2 regions of the Delftia sp. DLF01 genome follow, and region 1 is predicted to be linked to the other one. Evidence: riboswitches for the same ligand, from Rfam matches in the RefSeq annotation. Region 1 holds a riboswitch; the other holds the start of a gene.
What was found. A riboswitch is a leader RNA that binds a small molecule or an ion and turns the genes downstream of it on or off. The one in region 1 is predicted to bind glycine.
Positions count from the first base shown of each region.

Region 2: linked by a shared signal. The riboswitch ahead of IB269_RS26615 (D-amino acid dehydrogenase) and the one ahead of gcvT (glycine cleavage system aminomethyltransferase GcvT) in region 1 are both predicted to bind glycine.

Region 1 is NZ_JACVAZ010000001.1:1,379,885-1,387,281, forward strand. It holds gene gcvP (aminomethyl-transferring glycine dehydrogenase) at 1-1,443, opposite strand, end outside; gene gcvH (glycine cleavage system protein GcvH) at 1,515-1,889, opposite strand; gene gcvT (glycine cleavage system aminomethyltransferase GcvT) at 2,026-3,201, opposite strand; glycine riboswitch at 3,219-3,337, opposite strand; glycine riboswitch at 3,353-3,464, opposite strand; gene IB269_RS06045 (fatty acid--CoA ligase) at 3,634-5,238, shown strand; gene IB269_RS06050 (LysR family transcriptional regulator) at 5,254-6,171, opposite strand; gene IB269_RS06055 (DMT family transporter) at 6,270-6,761, shown strand; gene IB269_RS06060 (ATP-binding protein) at 6,813-7,397, opposite strand, start outside.
Region 2 is NZ_JACVAZ010000006.1:169,057-176,453, reverse strand. It holds gene IB269_RS26620 (beta strand repeat-containing protein) at 1-1,948, opposite strand, end outside; glycine riboswitch at 2,600-2,710, shown strand; gene IB269_RS26615 (D-amino acid dehydrogenase) at 2,803-4,134, shown strand; gene IB269_RS26610 (FIST N-terminal domain-containing protein) at 4,167-5,402, opposite strand; gene IB269_RS26605 (PhaM family polyhydroxyalkanoate granule multifunctional regulatory protein) at 5,479-6,435, opposite strand; gene IB269_RS26600 (copper chaperone PCu(A)C) at 6,578-7,090, opposite strand; gene IB269_RS26595 (hypothetical protein) at 7,187-7,397, opposite strand, start outside.

The DNA of each region.
Region 1 (7,397 bases):
GTGCGTGAGGAAATCGCTGCTGCGGCGCAGGCCGTCAGGGATCAGCGGCTCCACGCCCTTTTCGAAGGCGGCGAAGCTGGGCAGGGCCTGGCCGTCCCGGGCGAAGATCTTCCACAGCAGCTCGACATCGGCGCGCGTGGTGGTCTCGTCCAGCGAGATGCACAGGTATTCCTTGAAATACACGCGCAGGTTGGCGCCCAGGGACACGGCACGCTCCACGATGGCCTGTGTGGCCGCACCCGTGTGCAGGCTCAGCGTGTCGAAGCTGGGCACCTCGCGCAGCGGCGCGCCCAGCTCGGCCAGGCCGCGCGCCAGGATGGCCGTGTACGAGGCCACGCGGCGGGCGATGCGCTCCAGGCCCTCGGGGCCGTGGTAGACGGCGTACATGCTGGCCACCACGGCGGGCAGCACCTGGGCCGTGCAGATGTTGGAGGTGGCCTTTTCGCGGCGGATGTGCTGCTCGCGCGTCTGCAGTGCCAGGCGGTAGGCGGGCTTGCCATGCACGTCCACGCTCACGCCGACCAGGCGGCCGGGCAGGGAGCGCTTGAACTCGTCGCGGCAGGCCATGAAGGCGGCGTGCGGGCCGCCTGCGCCCATGGGCATGCCAAAGCGCTGGGTGGTGCCCACCACGATGTCGGCACCCCATTCGCCGGGCGGCGTGATCAGGGTCAGCGCCAGCAGGTCGGTGGCCACGATGAGGGCGGCCTGCTTGCCGTGGGCCTTTTCCACGTCGGCGCGCAGATCGTCAATGCGGCCGCTGGTGGCGGGGTACTGGGCCAGCACGGCGAAGTAGTCGCCGTCCATCAGCTGGTTCCATTCCTCCAGCGAGTTGGCCAGCAGCACCTCGATGCCCAGCGGCGCGGCGCGCGTCTGGATGACTTCGATAGTCTGGGGGTGGGCATCGCCCGCCACCACGAAACGGTTGCTCTTGCTTTTGACGGAGCGCTTGGCCAGCGTCATGGCCTCGGCGGCCGCCGTGGCCTCGTCCAGCATGGAGGCGTTGGCAATCGGCATGGCCGTCAGGTCGCAGACCATGGTCTGGAAGTTGACCAGGGCCTCCATGCGGCCTTGCGAGATCTCGGCCTGGTAGGGCGTGTAGGCCGTGTACCAGGCGGGGTTCTCCAGAATGTTGCGCAGGATGACGCCGGGCGTGTGCGTGCCGTAGTAGCCCTGGCCGATGAAGCTTTTGAGCAGCTGGTTGCGGCCTGCCAGCGCCTTGAGTTCGGCCAGCGCCTGTGCCTCGGTGGCCGCTGGCGGCAGCGCCATGGGCTGGTGGCGCCGGATGGAGGGCGGGACGATGGCGTCGATCAGCGCATCGCGCGATGCCGCGCCAATGGCGCTGAGCATGTGGGCCTCGTTTTCGGGCGCAATGCCGATATGGCGGGCCACGAATTCGGTGGCGTTCTCGAGGGCGGCAAGGGGCTGGGTGGAGGACATCAGCATGGAGGGACCTGTCTCAAAAGCTGAAAAGCGCCAGGGCGGGCCCTGGCGCCCGTCCTGGCCGGAAAGTGGCGTCAGTTGCTCTGTGCGAAGGCCGTGTAGGCGGCTTCGTCGAGCAGCGCGGCCAGCTGGCCTGCGTCGCTGAGCTTGACCTTGAAGAACCAGCCTTCGCCCAGCGGATCGCTGTTGGCCAGGGAGGGGTCGTCGCGCAGGGCTTCGTTGACTTCGACGATCTCGCCGCTGACGGGCATGTAGACATCGGCAGCGGCCTTGACGGACTCGACCACGCCGGCCACATCGCCTTGGTTGAAGCTGGTGCCCACGGCGGGCAGATCGACGAACACCACGTCGCCCAGCGCATCCTGTGCGTGCAGGGTGATGCCGACGATGGCCGCGTCAGGGTTGGCGGCGTTGATCCATTCGTGGTCCTTGGAATACTGGATGCTCATGGCTTGCTCCGATAGAAACTGAAAAAGAAACCTGTGAAAGGCGGTTTGAGAAAGGTCAGTGCGCACTGTAGCGGCATGCGATGGCAGGAAAAACGAATCCGCCGAACTCGATCCACGCCAAGCGCGCAGGCTGTCCTCAACCGCGGTGATAGCGGGGCGCCACGAAGGGCGTGGCCTGCACCTGCATGGGCACGGCCTTGCCGCGCACCATGGCCTGCAGCGTGGTGCCGATGGCGGCGCTGCCCGGCTCCACATAGGCCAGTGCCACGGGCTGGTTCAGCGTGGGCGACAGCAGGCCGCTGGTGACCTGGCCGACCTTGCGGCCGCTGGCATCCAGCAGCTCCGTGCCTTCGCGCACGGGTACGCGCTCCAGGGCCACCAGGCCCACGCGCTTGCGCGTGAGCAGCTCGGGCGACTGCAGCTGGGCCAGCACGGTGGCCGCGCCGGGAAAGCCGCCTTCGCGCTCGCCACCAATGCGGCGGACCTTCTGCACGGCCCAGTTCAGGGCGGCCTCGGCCGGGGTGGTGGTCGTGTCCAGATCGTTGCCGTACAGGCACAGGCCGGCTTCCAGGCGCAGCGAATTGCGCGCGCCCAGGCCCACGGGCCTGACTTCGGGCTGGGCCAGCAGGGCACGGGCAAAGGCTTCGGCGTGGCTGGCGGGCAGGGAGATCTCTAAGCCGTCCTCGCCGGTATAGCCGCTGCGCGTGATGTACAGCTCGGCGCCTTCCCAGTCGAAGTAGCCGCCCGTCATGAACACCAGCCCGGCCGTGTCGGGCAGCAGGCGCTCCATGGCGGCTGCTGCCTGCGGGCCCTGCAGCGCCAGCAGGCCCCGGTCGAACTGGGGCTCGATTTCACAGCGCTGGCCGATGCGGGCCTGGATGTGCGCCAGGTCTTCATGCTTGCAGGCGCCGTTGACGATCAGGAACAGGTCGTCCTCGCGGCGCACGAACATCAGGTCGTCCAGAATGCCGCCCGCATCATTGAGCAGCAGGCCGTAGCGCTGGCGGTGTTCGCCCAGGCCCAGCACCTCCATGGGCAGCAGCGATTCCAGCGCCGCGCCGGCATCCGGGCCGCGCAGGCTGATCTGGCCCATGTGCGAGACATCGAACAGGCCTGCCGCCTCGCGCGTGTGCAGGTGCTCGGCCATCAGCCCCTGCGGGTATTGCACGGGCATGGAGTAGCCTGCAAACGGCACCATGCGCGCGCCCAGTTCCTGGTGCAGGTCGAACAGCGGGGTCTTGAGCAGATCGGTGGTGGAGGCAGCGGTCAAGGAGGGACTCTCTTTTCGGCAAGGGGCAAGGCACAACGCCATCCCGGAATCCCGGGATGTCCTGCCCTGCTGTCCGCTTTACCTGAGAGATTCACCCGCACCTTCCATGCGTGGGGCTTGCTCCTTCGGTGGATGGGGCACACCGCCGTGCCCTGCATCTCTCTCCAGCTAGGAACGCCTGCGGCCGTGGCGGCAGGCGGTGCCAGTCCTTTTGCCTGAGCGTTCGGGACGAACCCTGCGCCTTCGGCGGTGCCGCTGCCTGTGACCATCGCGGCCGGGCGGGCACTCTCTCCTGACCGGCGCATTCTAGCTGCGGCCAGCGTCCGCGCGGCTTCGGGATTTCCGCGGGCCGACTGCCGGTCCATGCGCTTGCCTGCATGGATGCATTTGCAAATTGCATAACTGTCTAAAAAATCTCCTACATTGAGATGCATCGATATATGAAATCTCGTGAGCGAGAAGGAAGAAGCGCACATGCAGCAGACGCTGGGAGACACATTGGCCTGGCCGGCACGTTACCTGCCGAACAAGGAAGCCCTGGTCGCGTGGGAGGGCGGCGAGCGCCGCGCCTGGACCTACGCCCAGCTCGATGCCGAAGTCAACCGCCACGCCCATGGCCTGGCCGAGCTGGGCATAGGCCATGGCGACGTGGTCGCGGCCTTTCTCTACAACACGCCGGCCTTTGCCTTCACCATGCTGGCGGCCGCGCGCCTGGGCGCCATCTTCAACCCCATCAACTACCGGCTGGCGGCGCAGGAGCTGGCCTTCATCCTCAAGGACGGTGCTGCGCGCGCCCTGGTGTTCGAGCACGAGGGCGGCGAGGTGGCCGCACGCGCCCAGGCCCTGCTCAAGGCCGAAGGCGGCGGCACTGGCACGGGCATCGAGCACTGGATCTTTGCCGACGATGCGCCGGCCGACCCGCTGCCGGTCTGGGCCACGCAGCGCCTGTCCGCCCTGGCCAGGGGCCGCAGCAGCGTGCCGCCCCAGGCCCATGTGCGCGAGAGCGACCCCTGCATCCTCATGTACACCAGCGGCACCACGGGCCGGCCCAAGGGCGTGCTGCATACGCACCGCAGCAAGCTGGCGCACAACGCCCTCATGCACCAGACCATGCAGTTCACGCGCGACGACGTGGGCCTGGCCATGGCGCCGCTCAACCACACGGCCGAGCTGCACACCAGCTTTTTGCCGCGCCTGCAGGCCGGGGCCACCCAGGTGCTGCTGCGGCGCTTTGATGTGACCGAGGCCTGGCGCCTGATCCGCGAAGAGCGCGTGAGCTTCTTCTTCGCGGCGCCCACCATGGTCACCATGCTGCTGGCCGACCCCATTGCCTCGCCTGAGCAGGCGCCCGCGCTGCGGCTGGTGGAGTACGGCGGCGCCTCCATGGCGCCCCACCTGATCCGTGAATGGACGCGCAAGGTCGGCAGCGACCTGGTCCAGGTCTACGGCACCACCGAGATGGGGCCCTGCATGTCCATCCTCCTGCCGGGCGAGCAACTCTCGCACGCGGGCTCGGCCGGGCTGCCCTCCATGGGCCATGACCTCATCGTGGCCCGCCTGCGCGAAGACAACGCCCCCACCGATCCGGCCGAGGCCTGCCTGCCCGGCGAGGTGGGCGAGATCCTGGTGCGCGGCCCCTGCATGATGGCCGGCTACCTCAACCGCCACGACGCCAACACCCGCGCCCTGGCGCACGGCTGGTACCACACGGGCGACCTGGGCCACATCGACGACGACGGCTACCTCTGGATCCGCGACCGCATCGACTACATGATCAATTCGGGCGCCGAAAACGTCTATCCGCGTGAGGTGGAAGACGCGCTGGTCGAGCATGCCGACGTGCTCGAGGTCGCCGTCATCGGCGAGGCCGACGAGCGCTGGGGCCAGATCGTCGCCGCCCACGTGGTTGCCAAGCCTGGCGCCACGCCCACGGCCGAGGCGCTGGACGCCTTCCTGGTCCACGGCGACCGCCTGGCCGCCTACAAGCGCCCGCGCCGCTACCACTTCCGCGAGGCCCTGCCCAAGACGGCCAGCGGGAAGATACAGAAGCAGTTGCTGAGGGGGGTGGTGGCAGCCTGAGGCTGCGGCCTGCGTTTACTTCTGCGCAGTACAGCACTGCGCCATCGAGTTGCGCAGCCACCGGTGCATGGCATCCCCCTGCTTGCGCACATGCCAGGCCTGCTGGTAGGCAAACCGGGGCAGCTCCAGCGGCGGAGCGAAACGGCGCAGCGTTTTGTGGCGGCGCAGGTCGCCAATGGCACGGCTGCCCACGGTCAGCACGAGGTCGGTGCCTGCCAGCACCTCCAGCGCCGCGCTCCAGTGGGGCAGGGCCAGCACCACGCGGCGGCTCAGGCCTTGGGCGGCAAGCGCCCGTTCGATTTCCTCGCTGGCGTCGGGCCGCATGGCCAGCATGACGTGCGGGCGCTGCAGCCAGTCCTGCAGTGACAGCCCGCCGCGTGCCGGCAGCACGGCCTGGTCGGCCACGCTCACGAACTGTTCCTGGAACAGATCCTGCACCTCGATGCCCTCGGGCAGGTCGGGTGCGTCGGGGAAGGGCCCCAGGGCCAGGTCCAGTTCGCCATCGGCCAGTTGGGTCAGCATCACCTCGCGCGTGGACTGGCTGATGGCCAGGTCCAGCCCGGGTGCGTGCTGGCGCAGATGCCGCATCAGCGGCGGCAGCACGATGCGCGATGCGTAGTCCGACAGCGCCAGCCGCAGCCGTCCGCGTGCGTGGGCCGGGTCGAACTCCGCCTGTGCCAGCAAGCCGTTGAGGCTGCCCAGCGCATCCGCCAGCGGTTGCACCAGGCCTTGCGCGCGTGCCGTCAGCGCCATGCGGCCACCGCGCCGCACCAGCAACGGGTCGCCCAGATGCTCGCGCAGCTGCGCCAGCGAATGGCTCATGGCCGGCTGGCTCTTGTGCAACCGCACGGCCGCACGCGTCACATGTTTTTCGGCCAGCAGGGCGTGCAGGGCCAGCAGCAGGTTGAGGTCGATCCGGCGCAGTTCATCCATGCCATGAATATAGAACGTGCAGGCAAACGATTTCCATTCATCCAGCAGATGCGAGAGCATTCAGGCATGGATTCACGAACAGGAAAAGGATGCTTTGCATGACAGGACGGAACACGATTTTGGCCATGGCCCCCGTGGGCATGGCACTGCTGGCTGGCGCCATCCTGCCGTTCCAGGCGGCGAGCAACGCCATGGTCGGGCGGGTGCTGGGCCATCCGCTGTGGGGCGCGCTGACTTCGCTGGCCGTGAGCGTGATGGTCGTCGTGCCCGCGCTCTGGGCCATGCGCGCGCCCACTCCCGCGGTGGCGCAGGCAGTCGCGGGGCCGTGGTGGCTATGGATAGGCGGCGTGCTGGGTGCCATCTATGTGGCCAGTGCGGCGGCCGTGACACCCAAGCTGGGCGCGGGCGGTTTTCTGGTCTGCGTGGTGGCGGGGCAGATCGTGGTTTCGGTGCTGGTGGACCATTTCGGCCTGATGGGCCTGGGCGCCAGGCCGGTCAATTGGTCGCGGCTGGCAGGGGTGGCGCTGATCCTGGGCGGCGTGTTCCTGGTGGTGCAGGGCGGGACGGCCCGTGCAGCGGCGGCCCCATGAGCGCCGCGAGCACGCCCTGCTTCAGCGGCGAAGGCCCCGGCCTTGCCCGCGTCAGGCGGGCATGCCCGGCGGCACGGCGGCCGGCCTTGCCGCTGGTGGACGTTCCTGGCGGGCATCTGCCGTGCCGGGCAGGAACCGGCCCAGCCGGATGACAAAGCAGGCCCCGCCTCCGGCAGCCGGCTGAAAGAACGCGTCGCCTGCGTGCAGCCTGGCGATGCGCCTCACCACGGACAGGCCCAGGCCATGCCCGTTGACGTGCCGGGTGGCGCTTGCGCGTTCATAGGGCTCGAAAACCTGTCCTGCCGCTTCGGGCGCAAGGCCCGGTCCCTGGTCGCTGACGGAAATCAGCAGGTCACCGGACGCATCGCAGCGGGCGGCCAGTGTGATGTCGCCCGCCTTGGCATATTTGATGGCGTTGCCGACAAGGTTGGAGATGGCGATGCGCACCAGGACAGGGTCGCATTGCCATTGCTGCGGGCCGTGTTCCAGATCCAGTTTCAGGCGATGCCGCCGGGACCAGCCGACGAGCTCTGCAGACTCCTCCAGGAGTTCATCCAATGGCGTCTGCTCCAGTTGCAGCCGGAACGCGCCCGCGTCCAGCCGGTCGTTGATCAGGCAGGTGTCCACCAGGGTCAT
Region 2 (7,397 bases), on a different contig from region 1:
CGCTGCTGCCGACAGGTTGATTGTTGGTCGTCGCCAGAACGCCAGATTTCAGGGCACAGGGAAAACCGGTGACGCTTGCCGCCGTTGAAAGCTGCGAGGTCTGGGCTCCGCCGGAATTGCTGTCCGTCACTGTGACTCGCACCTGGCCGCTGAGATACGAAGGAACGGTCAGCGTTCCCGAGGCTCCGGCCATGGTTTCGGAGCCCAGATAGACCTGCGCATCGTTGACGCCCGCGCCGGTCGGCGACCAAAAGGCTTCCACCGTATACGGTGCCGGCTCGCTCGCATTGGCATTTGCCGTGATATTGAATGTCCAGGTGCAGGCGGCGGTGTCACTGGCGCCAACGCCAAGGGTGGGGGTCCATCCGGTTTGTCCATTGCCCGTCGTCAGCAAACTGATGCCTGAGTTTGCAGCCACAGGCACGGAAAACAGCGTGTTCTGAGAAATCTTGAAGAAATCACGCGTAGTGATACGAATGGCACTTCTCGACTGGCTTGTCATCTTGTTGTTGCCAATCAATCCTGGTGCCGTACCCGTACCACCGATATTCACCCCGTCCCCGCCGCCAGTGAAGTTGTTATCGGTCACCGTCACTACCTGCGTCGTGCCTGAGGCTGCCGTATTCACCGTTGGTGCCGACACATGCGTTGGCGATGACCCGGTATAGGCGGCGATAGGCAGCGAGAAGGTATTACCCGTCACGGCCAGACCAATTCCATTGGCCAGGCTGATCGTTCCATCAACCGACACCACGGCCCTGGGCGCATTTCCACCAGTCGGGCTCAGTGCGATATTCGAATTTTTGATCGTCAATCCGTTGACGGTCATGTTCGACATGACCTGGAAAAACTGCTCAAGCTGCATTCCCCCGATAGGGTTGGGCAGATTCGTTACCGTGAAATTATCGACAACGATGTTGGAAACCGTGCCTGCACCGTTGCTTGCGGCAACGGAAATGGCCGAGCCCTTGTTATTGCCGTAATTTCCATTCCATATCGCGGAATTGATCGTGCTATTGGTAAAGAATACGTTTTGTGCGCCTTGATGAATCTCCGCGTACAGCTCGCAGTTGAACGGCGTCCCCTCTCCCGCAGGGGTTGGCGCCACATTCACCAGGCCGACGCGATCAATGGTGACATTGTTCGCCGGGGAGCCAACGACGAATACCGCTTCGCCACAGGTCATGTTGGGCGAATTGGTGAGCGTGATGTTCTTCCCACCAAGATAAAAAGTTTCCCAGGCGGAGTCCGCCCAGTTCTGGACTTGTATGACTCCCCCGAAATCGATGGTCAATGAGCCCGTGCCGGCTGGCACGGTGCCTTTGAGCCAGTACCAGGCACCACCGGCACCAGTGGTGGTGCCCGTATCGCCGCCGCTGATCATCTGGGTTTGACCACAGGCATTGGTGGCTCCCGTCACGGCGCCGGACTGGGCTCCGCTGACGAATGTGTTGGCACAGCGCACGTAAACCGTCTGATTGTCGACATACGGATGGAGGTTTCCCGCCGCATCCTTGGATGTCCCGCTCTGTATGGTTCGTACCGACGTAGACAGTGTCGGCGCAAAGACGATGGAAACATCGGCACTCGGATCCAGCGTTTGTAGCGTGTAGTTGGCTGCCTGAATGGCCGCTCGCAGCGTACATGCGCCAGCAAAGGTACCCCCCAGCGTGCTGACACAGGTGGTTGGTGTCGTTGCATTGGCATTTGGAGCGTCGCTGTTGTCGGTGACCGTGAAAACGATGGTCGCCGCGAGTGCCGTGGATGAGATACCCGCGCATGAAAGCAGCAGCAAAGAGAAAAGGCACTTCGCTGCACGCCACTTGCGAAAAAATGCCGAACCAGGCAGGCGATTGAGAGCATGCATGATATTCCCCGTTTTCTCAAGGAGATATGACAGGAAAATGATTTTCCCAATGGCAATGGCCATCAGTTGTACCCAGCGCATTTGCATCGCCGTACCTCGAATAGTTCTATTTGAATCACGAGCTCACAACTCACCTTGCAGCCGGTGAGGTTGGAAGCAAAATGTTTCGCGCAGATCCTGCGCGTCAATCAAAAAGGTGGATTTCCATCAACGTTTGCGAGCTGCTCCGCTGCCCATTGAGCCGGACACACCTTCAGTCGGGTTTGCGACGCAAATCATTCCTCCCTCCACAAACCATATTCACCGTGCTTGTATTTTTTCAGTGCCGGGCCAGTTTCCATGGACCTGCACCTGTGCAACGGTAAGTCGCCTATCAGACATATACACAACTCATGGTTAACCCATGCAGGTCCAATCGACCAGAACATGCACTGACAAACCACTGCACACATCGATAGGCTAAATCATGTTTTTTTCTATTTCAATAGTTTTTTTACATGAAATCGAAGGCTCGTGCCAGCGCTACGAGGGAGGCGCTTGAGCGATATAGGGAATACCCTGAATCGGCCACACCACATACAGGTAGTAACTGGTGGTATCCCCAGTACGACTGGAACCGGCTGCGCAAGCCACATAGAATCGCCCCTGCAGGAGAGCAGGCGGGCACCACGGTGCCGAGCCTCACCGAAGGCGCAAACTCCCATACACGCTCAGGTTCCGTACTGCAAACACAACATGCCGTCTGGAGAGCCGCCGCACGCAATATGCGGCGCACCGAAGGAGCAAGCCCCGTTCCCATGGACGGCGGTGAATCTCTCAGGTACCAAGGACAGGGGGAGCGGCAGCTGCGTCACGACGGACGCCGGCTGCTTGCTATTGAATCCATAGCTACCAGCTTCCGCGTGACCGGCACATGCCTTTGAAAGGGCATTGTCATGCGCGTCATCGTTCTCGGAGCCGGCCTGATCGGCACCGCCTCGGCCTACTATCTGCAATCTCTCGGTCATGAAGTGACCGTCATCGACCGCCAGGCTGCGCCCGGCGCCGAAACCAGCTTTGCCAACGGCGGGCAGATCTCGGTCAGCCATGCCGAACCCTGGGCCAACCCCGGCGCACCGCTGAAGTTGCTGGGCTGGCTGGGCCGGCAGGACGCCCCCCTGCTGTTCCGCCTGCGCGCCGACATGCGCCAGTGGCTCTGGGGCCTGTCCTTCCTGCGCAACTGCACGCCCGCGCGCACGCGCCACAACATCCAGCAGATCGTTCGCCTGGGCACCTACAGCCGCGAGGCCCTGCAGCAGCTGCGGTCGGACACCGGCATCCAGTACGAGCAGCGCATGCAGGGCATCCTGCACTTCTACACGAACGCCCGCGAGTTCGAGGGCGCTCTCAAGCCCACCGAGCAGATGCAGGCCCTGGGCTGCGACCGCCGCCTGATCGACGCCGACGAAGCCGTGCGCCTGGAGCCGGCCCTGGCCCATGTGCGCGGGCAGATAGCGGGCGCCACCTATACGGCCGAGGATGAATCGGGCGACGCCAACCTCTTCACGCGCGAGCTGGCACGCATTGCCACCACCACGGGCGTGCAGTTCCGCCACGGCCACCACGTCATGGCGCTGCGCACCACGGGTGCGGGCGCAAGCCGCCATATTGACCATGTGGAGGTGACCAATGCCGATGGCCGCTACGAACGCATCCAGGGCGACGCCTATGTGCTGGCCATGGGCTCGTTCAGCCCGCTGCTGGCCCAGCCGCTGGGGCTGCGCCTGCCCATCTACCCGGCCAAGGGCTACTCCGTGACCCTGCCGGTGCTGGACCCCGCCAAGGCCTACCAGGTCAGCCTCACGGACGATGAGTTCAAGCTGGTGTTCTCGCGCTACACCGGCGCGCAGGGCGACCGCCTGCGCATTGCCGGCACGGCCGAGTTCAACGGCTACGACCGCAACCTGGACCCCGTGCGCTGCGAGGCCATCGTGCGGCGCGTGCAGCAGCTGTTCCCCGGCGCCGGCGATACCGGGCGCGCCCAGTTCTGGAGCGGCCTGCGCCCCGCCACGCCCAGCAATGTGCCGCTGATCGGACGCTCGCCCATCGCCAACCTGTTCCTGAACACCGGCCACGGCACGCTGGGCTGGACCCATGCCTGCGGCTCCGGCATGGCGCTGGCCGATCTGGTCAGCGGCAGGCAGCCGGCCGTGGATTTCGATTTTCTGGGAGCCGCAGCCATGGACCCGGATCGCAGCGCAGGCACGGTGCGCCCGCGCGCGGTCTGAGGTGCAGACGGTGTGTACGGCGTGTACGACGCCTAGGCAGTGAACACCGTCAACACCCCGGCGAAGCGGTGCAGGCGGGCGTCCATGATCTCGGCTTCGGCGACGAAGCCGATCAATGGCACATCGCCCAGTGCGTGGCGCAGGGTGCGCAGCTCGGCATCGGGGCCGCCGAACAGGCCGCCGCCGCGGCCCCGGCAACTGATGTAGATGGCGCCACGGATGCGGGGCTGTGCCTCGCCTTCGGGCGCCGCCTCCTCGGGCTCCGCCGCATCGCGCAGCGCAGCGCCCAGTTGCAGCAGTTCCTGGCGCGCGACCTGGGCCTGGCGGCGGCAGAAGATCACCGAATGCCCGGCCTCCACGGCCGATGACAGGGCCACGCCCTGGCGCAGCGGGTCCAGCCCGACCAGGGTCAGCACCTGGGCCTCTTCGGTGAGCACGCCGTGGGCCATGCCCCGGCCCGGCGGCGCAATGGCCGCCAGCGTGCTGCGCACCGTGGTCAGCGCGGGCTGCCAGTCGCTGCCTTCCAGCTCCACGCCCAGCAGTTGCAGCAGGCGCTGCAAGGCCGGATCGCCATTGAGCCCGGTGACCAGGGCGCCGCGCGCCTCGGTGATCTCCAGGCCCTCGCCCAGCGGCACGCAGCCCTGGGCCATGCCCGTGATGCAGGGCACGCCCGCACCGAAGGCCACGCCCGAGAAGCCTCCGCTAAAAATGCCGCGCGCATCCGCATGCTGCGCATGCAGGTCCTCGGTGCGGCAGGCGATCTGTACGCCCTCCACGCCATCGTCCCCGTCATCGCCCACGCCGCCGAACAGCAGGCCGGACTCGGTGCGCTCGGACAGCTCGTACAGCAACTCGGCCAGCTCGGGCTGGCCGCCTCCGGCATGGACCAGGGCCGAATGGGCCGTGAACCCGGCCTCGCCGCCCGGCGCATGCAACGGCGCCAGGCCCGAATACAGGCGGTAGTGCGCCGCCGGCACATCGAGCAGCATCACCGCGAGCGCGGAACCGGACAGGTATTCATGGGACATGGCCAGCACGCCACCGGCCGAGCAGCCAGCCCAGTCCGCCACATGGGGCAAGGCCCTGGCCAGATGCTGCAGCAACGGTCTTGCATGGGCGGCATGCGCGTGGGACAGGTACACCAGGCCCAGTCGGGGGCGCTGCGCGTGGCCCGGATCGGCCATCTGCGAGCGCAGTTGCAGCAGCACCGCATCGGCCGCGGCGCGCCAGTCGGAATGGCTGGCATGGCCTACAGGAAACAACGACATTCCAACCTTCTTTCTAGCCCTGCCAGCGCCCGGCTTGCGGAGGGCTCTAGACCATCCATGGGTGCCGCCGTCCCGCTCAGCGCGGTGGCCGGCTCTTGGCCGGCGCCTTGCCTGCGGCCGGTGCCTTGGCTGTTGTCTTTGCGGTGGTCTTTGCCGCCGTCTTCCTGGCCGCCGCCTTGGCTGGCGCTTTGGCCGGAGCTTTCGGTGGGGCTTTCGCAGCCGCCTTGGCAGCTCCGGCCGGGGCCTTGGCCGCCGGTGCAGCCGCCTTGCCTGCCTGCGCGGCGAAGGCGCCAGCCTGGGCCGTCATGCGGTCCATGGCGGCCTTGGCGATGTCGCCGGCCATGCCGGTGGCGCGCTGTGCGGCAGCCACGGCCTCGGGGGCCATGGGCTCGGCCATGGCCTTGGCGGCGATCTGCTGGAATTGCTGGGTCAGTGCGCCCCACCATTGCATGGCCTGGCCCATGGCGGCGGCCTGGGCCGGCTCGTCCTTGGGCGCAGAAGCCTCAGAGCCGGAGGCCTTGCTGCCGGCATCCGCGGATGCAGCGGCCGCAGCAGCTGCAGGCGGCTCGGCAGGGGGCTGTGCGGGCGCGGCCTGCGGCTTTTCCTGCTTGCCGGCCTTGCCGGCGGAGGACATGGGCCAGTCCGAGTGGTCGGACTGCCCCGCGCTGGCGGTGCCTTTGCCCGCAGTGGCTGCAGCAGCGGTGGCGGCTGCAGCGGCGGGGAACTGGAAGGCCTGCGCCAGTTCACCCATGCTGACGTTCATGCCCTGCAGGGTGGACAGCGTCATGCGCTGCACTTCCAGGGCCTGGATGGTGGCGGCCAGCGCCTTGCCATTTTGGTCCAGCCAGAACTGCACGGCCTTGAGTTCGGTGATGCGCTTGTCCACCTCCTCGATGCTCACCGTGGGCGCCACCCATTCGGGCAGGCGCCCCAGGGGCCGGGCCGTGGCCGATCCCGCGCTCTGGGCCAGGCCCTGCAGGAAGTCGAAACCGGGGATGAACTTGCCGAAACCGAAGGAGGACGCGTCACTCATGGCAGCACTCGCTAGGACTGGGTTGGAAGAGCATGCCGGCGAAGGATGCCGGCCATGCTCCCAGCTTAACCCAGGCACACGCCAAGTCCACGGCAAGTCATGCGCATGCGGCTGCGCACAAACCCGGTGCAATGGCGCTGGCTCAGTGCGAATGGCCTGCGTGGCCGCCGCCGTGGCCCGCTGCCGGGGCAGCCGCCGCGCCGGGCGCCATGGCGCGCACGGGGACCTGCAGGCTCAGGCGCGAGGTTTCGCCCTTGGCATCCTTGAACACCAGGGTGATGGGCACCTGGCTGTCCTTGAGCAGCGGGCTCTTGAGCTGCTGCAGCATGACGTGGTAGCCGCCGGGCTTCAGGTCCACGGCCACGCCCTTGGGCAGGTCCAGGCCGTCGATGGCGCGCATGCGCATCACATCGCCTTCCATCTTCATTTCATGCACCTCGGCCACGCCGGCGGCGGGCGACTCCACGCCCACCAGGCGCAGCGGCTCCTCGGCCGTCAGGCGCATGAAGGCGCCCGTGGCCTGCTGGCCCGGCACGCTGGCACGCGCCCAGGCGGCGTCGGCCTTGACGTGGGCCGCATCGGCATGGGCATGGGCCAGACCCATGGACAGGGAGGCGGCGATCAGGAAAGGGGTGGTCCATTGACGCAGTGTCATCACGGTTTCTCCAGAAAATTCAATACGTTGCAGCACGGTCTGTGTGCCTTGCAAAAACAAAAGCCAAGCGAAAGAGGCAGGGATTGAAATGGGGAGTCACCGGGGCGGGGCGCGGGCCTGCGGCAAGGCCGGCATGGCCACGCTGTGGACGGAGGCCGGGTGCGCCCGTGGCTGCGCATCTGCCATCAGCGGTGCCGGGGCCGCACTGCACCGGGCGGGCGGCGGCGCCAGCGGGGGCAGGCACAGCGGGCAGTCGATGCCGTGGCTGCCGGCAAGGGCATTGTCCTGACCGGCCGGCGATGGCACC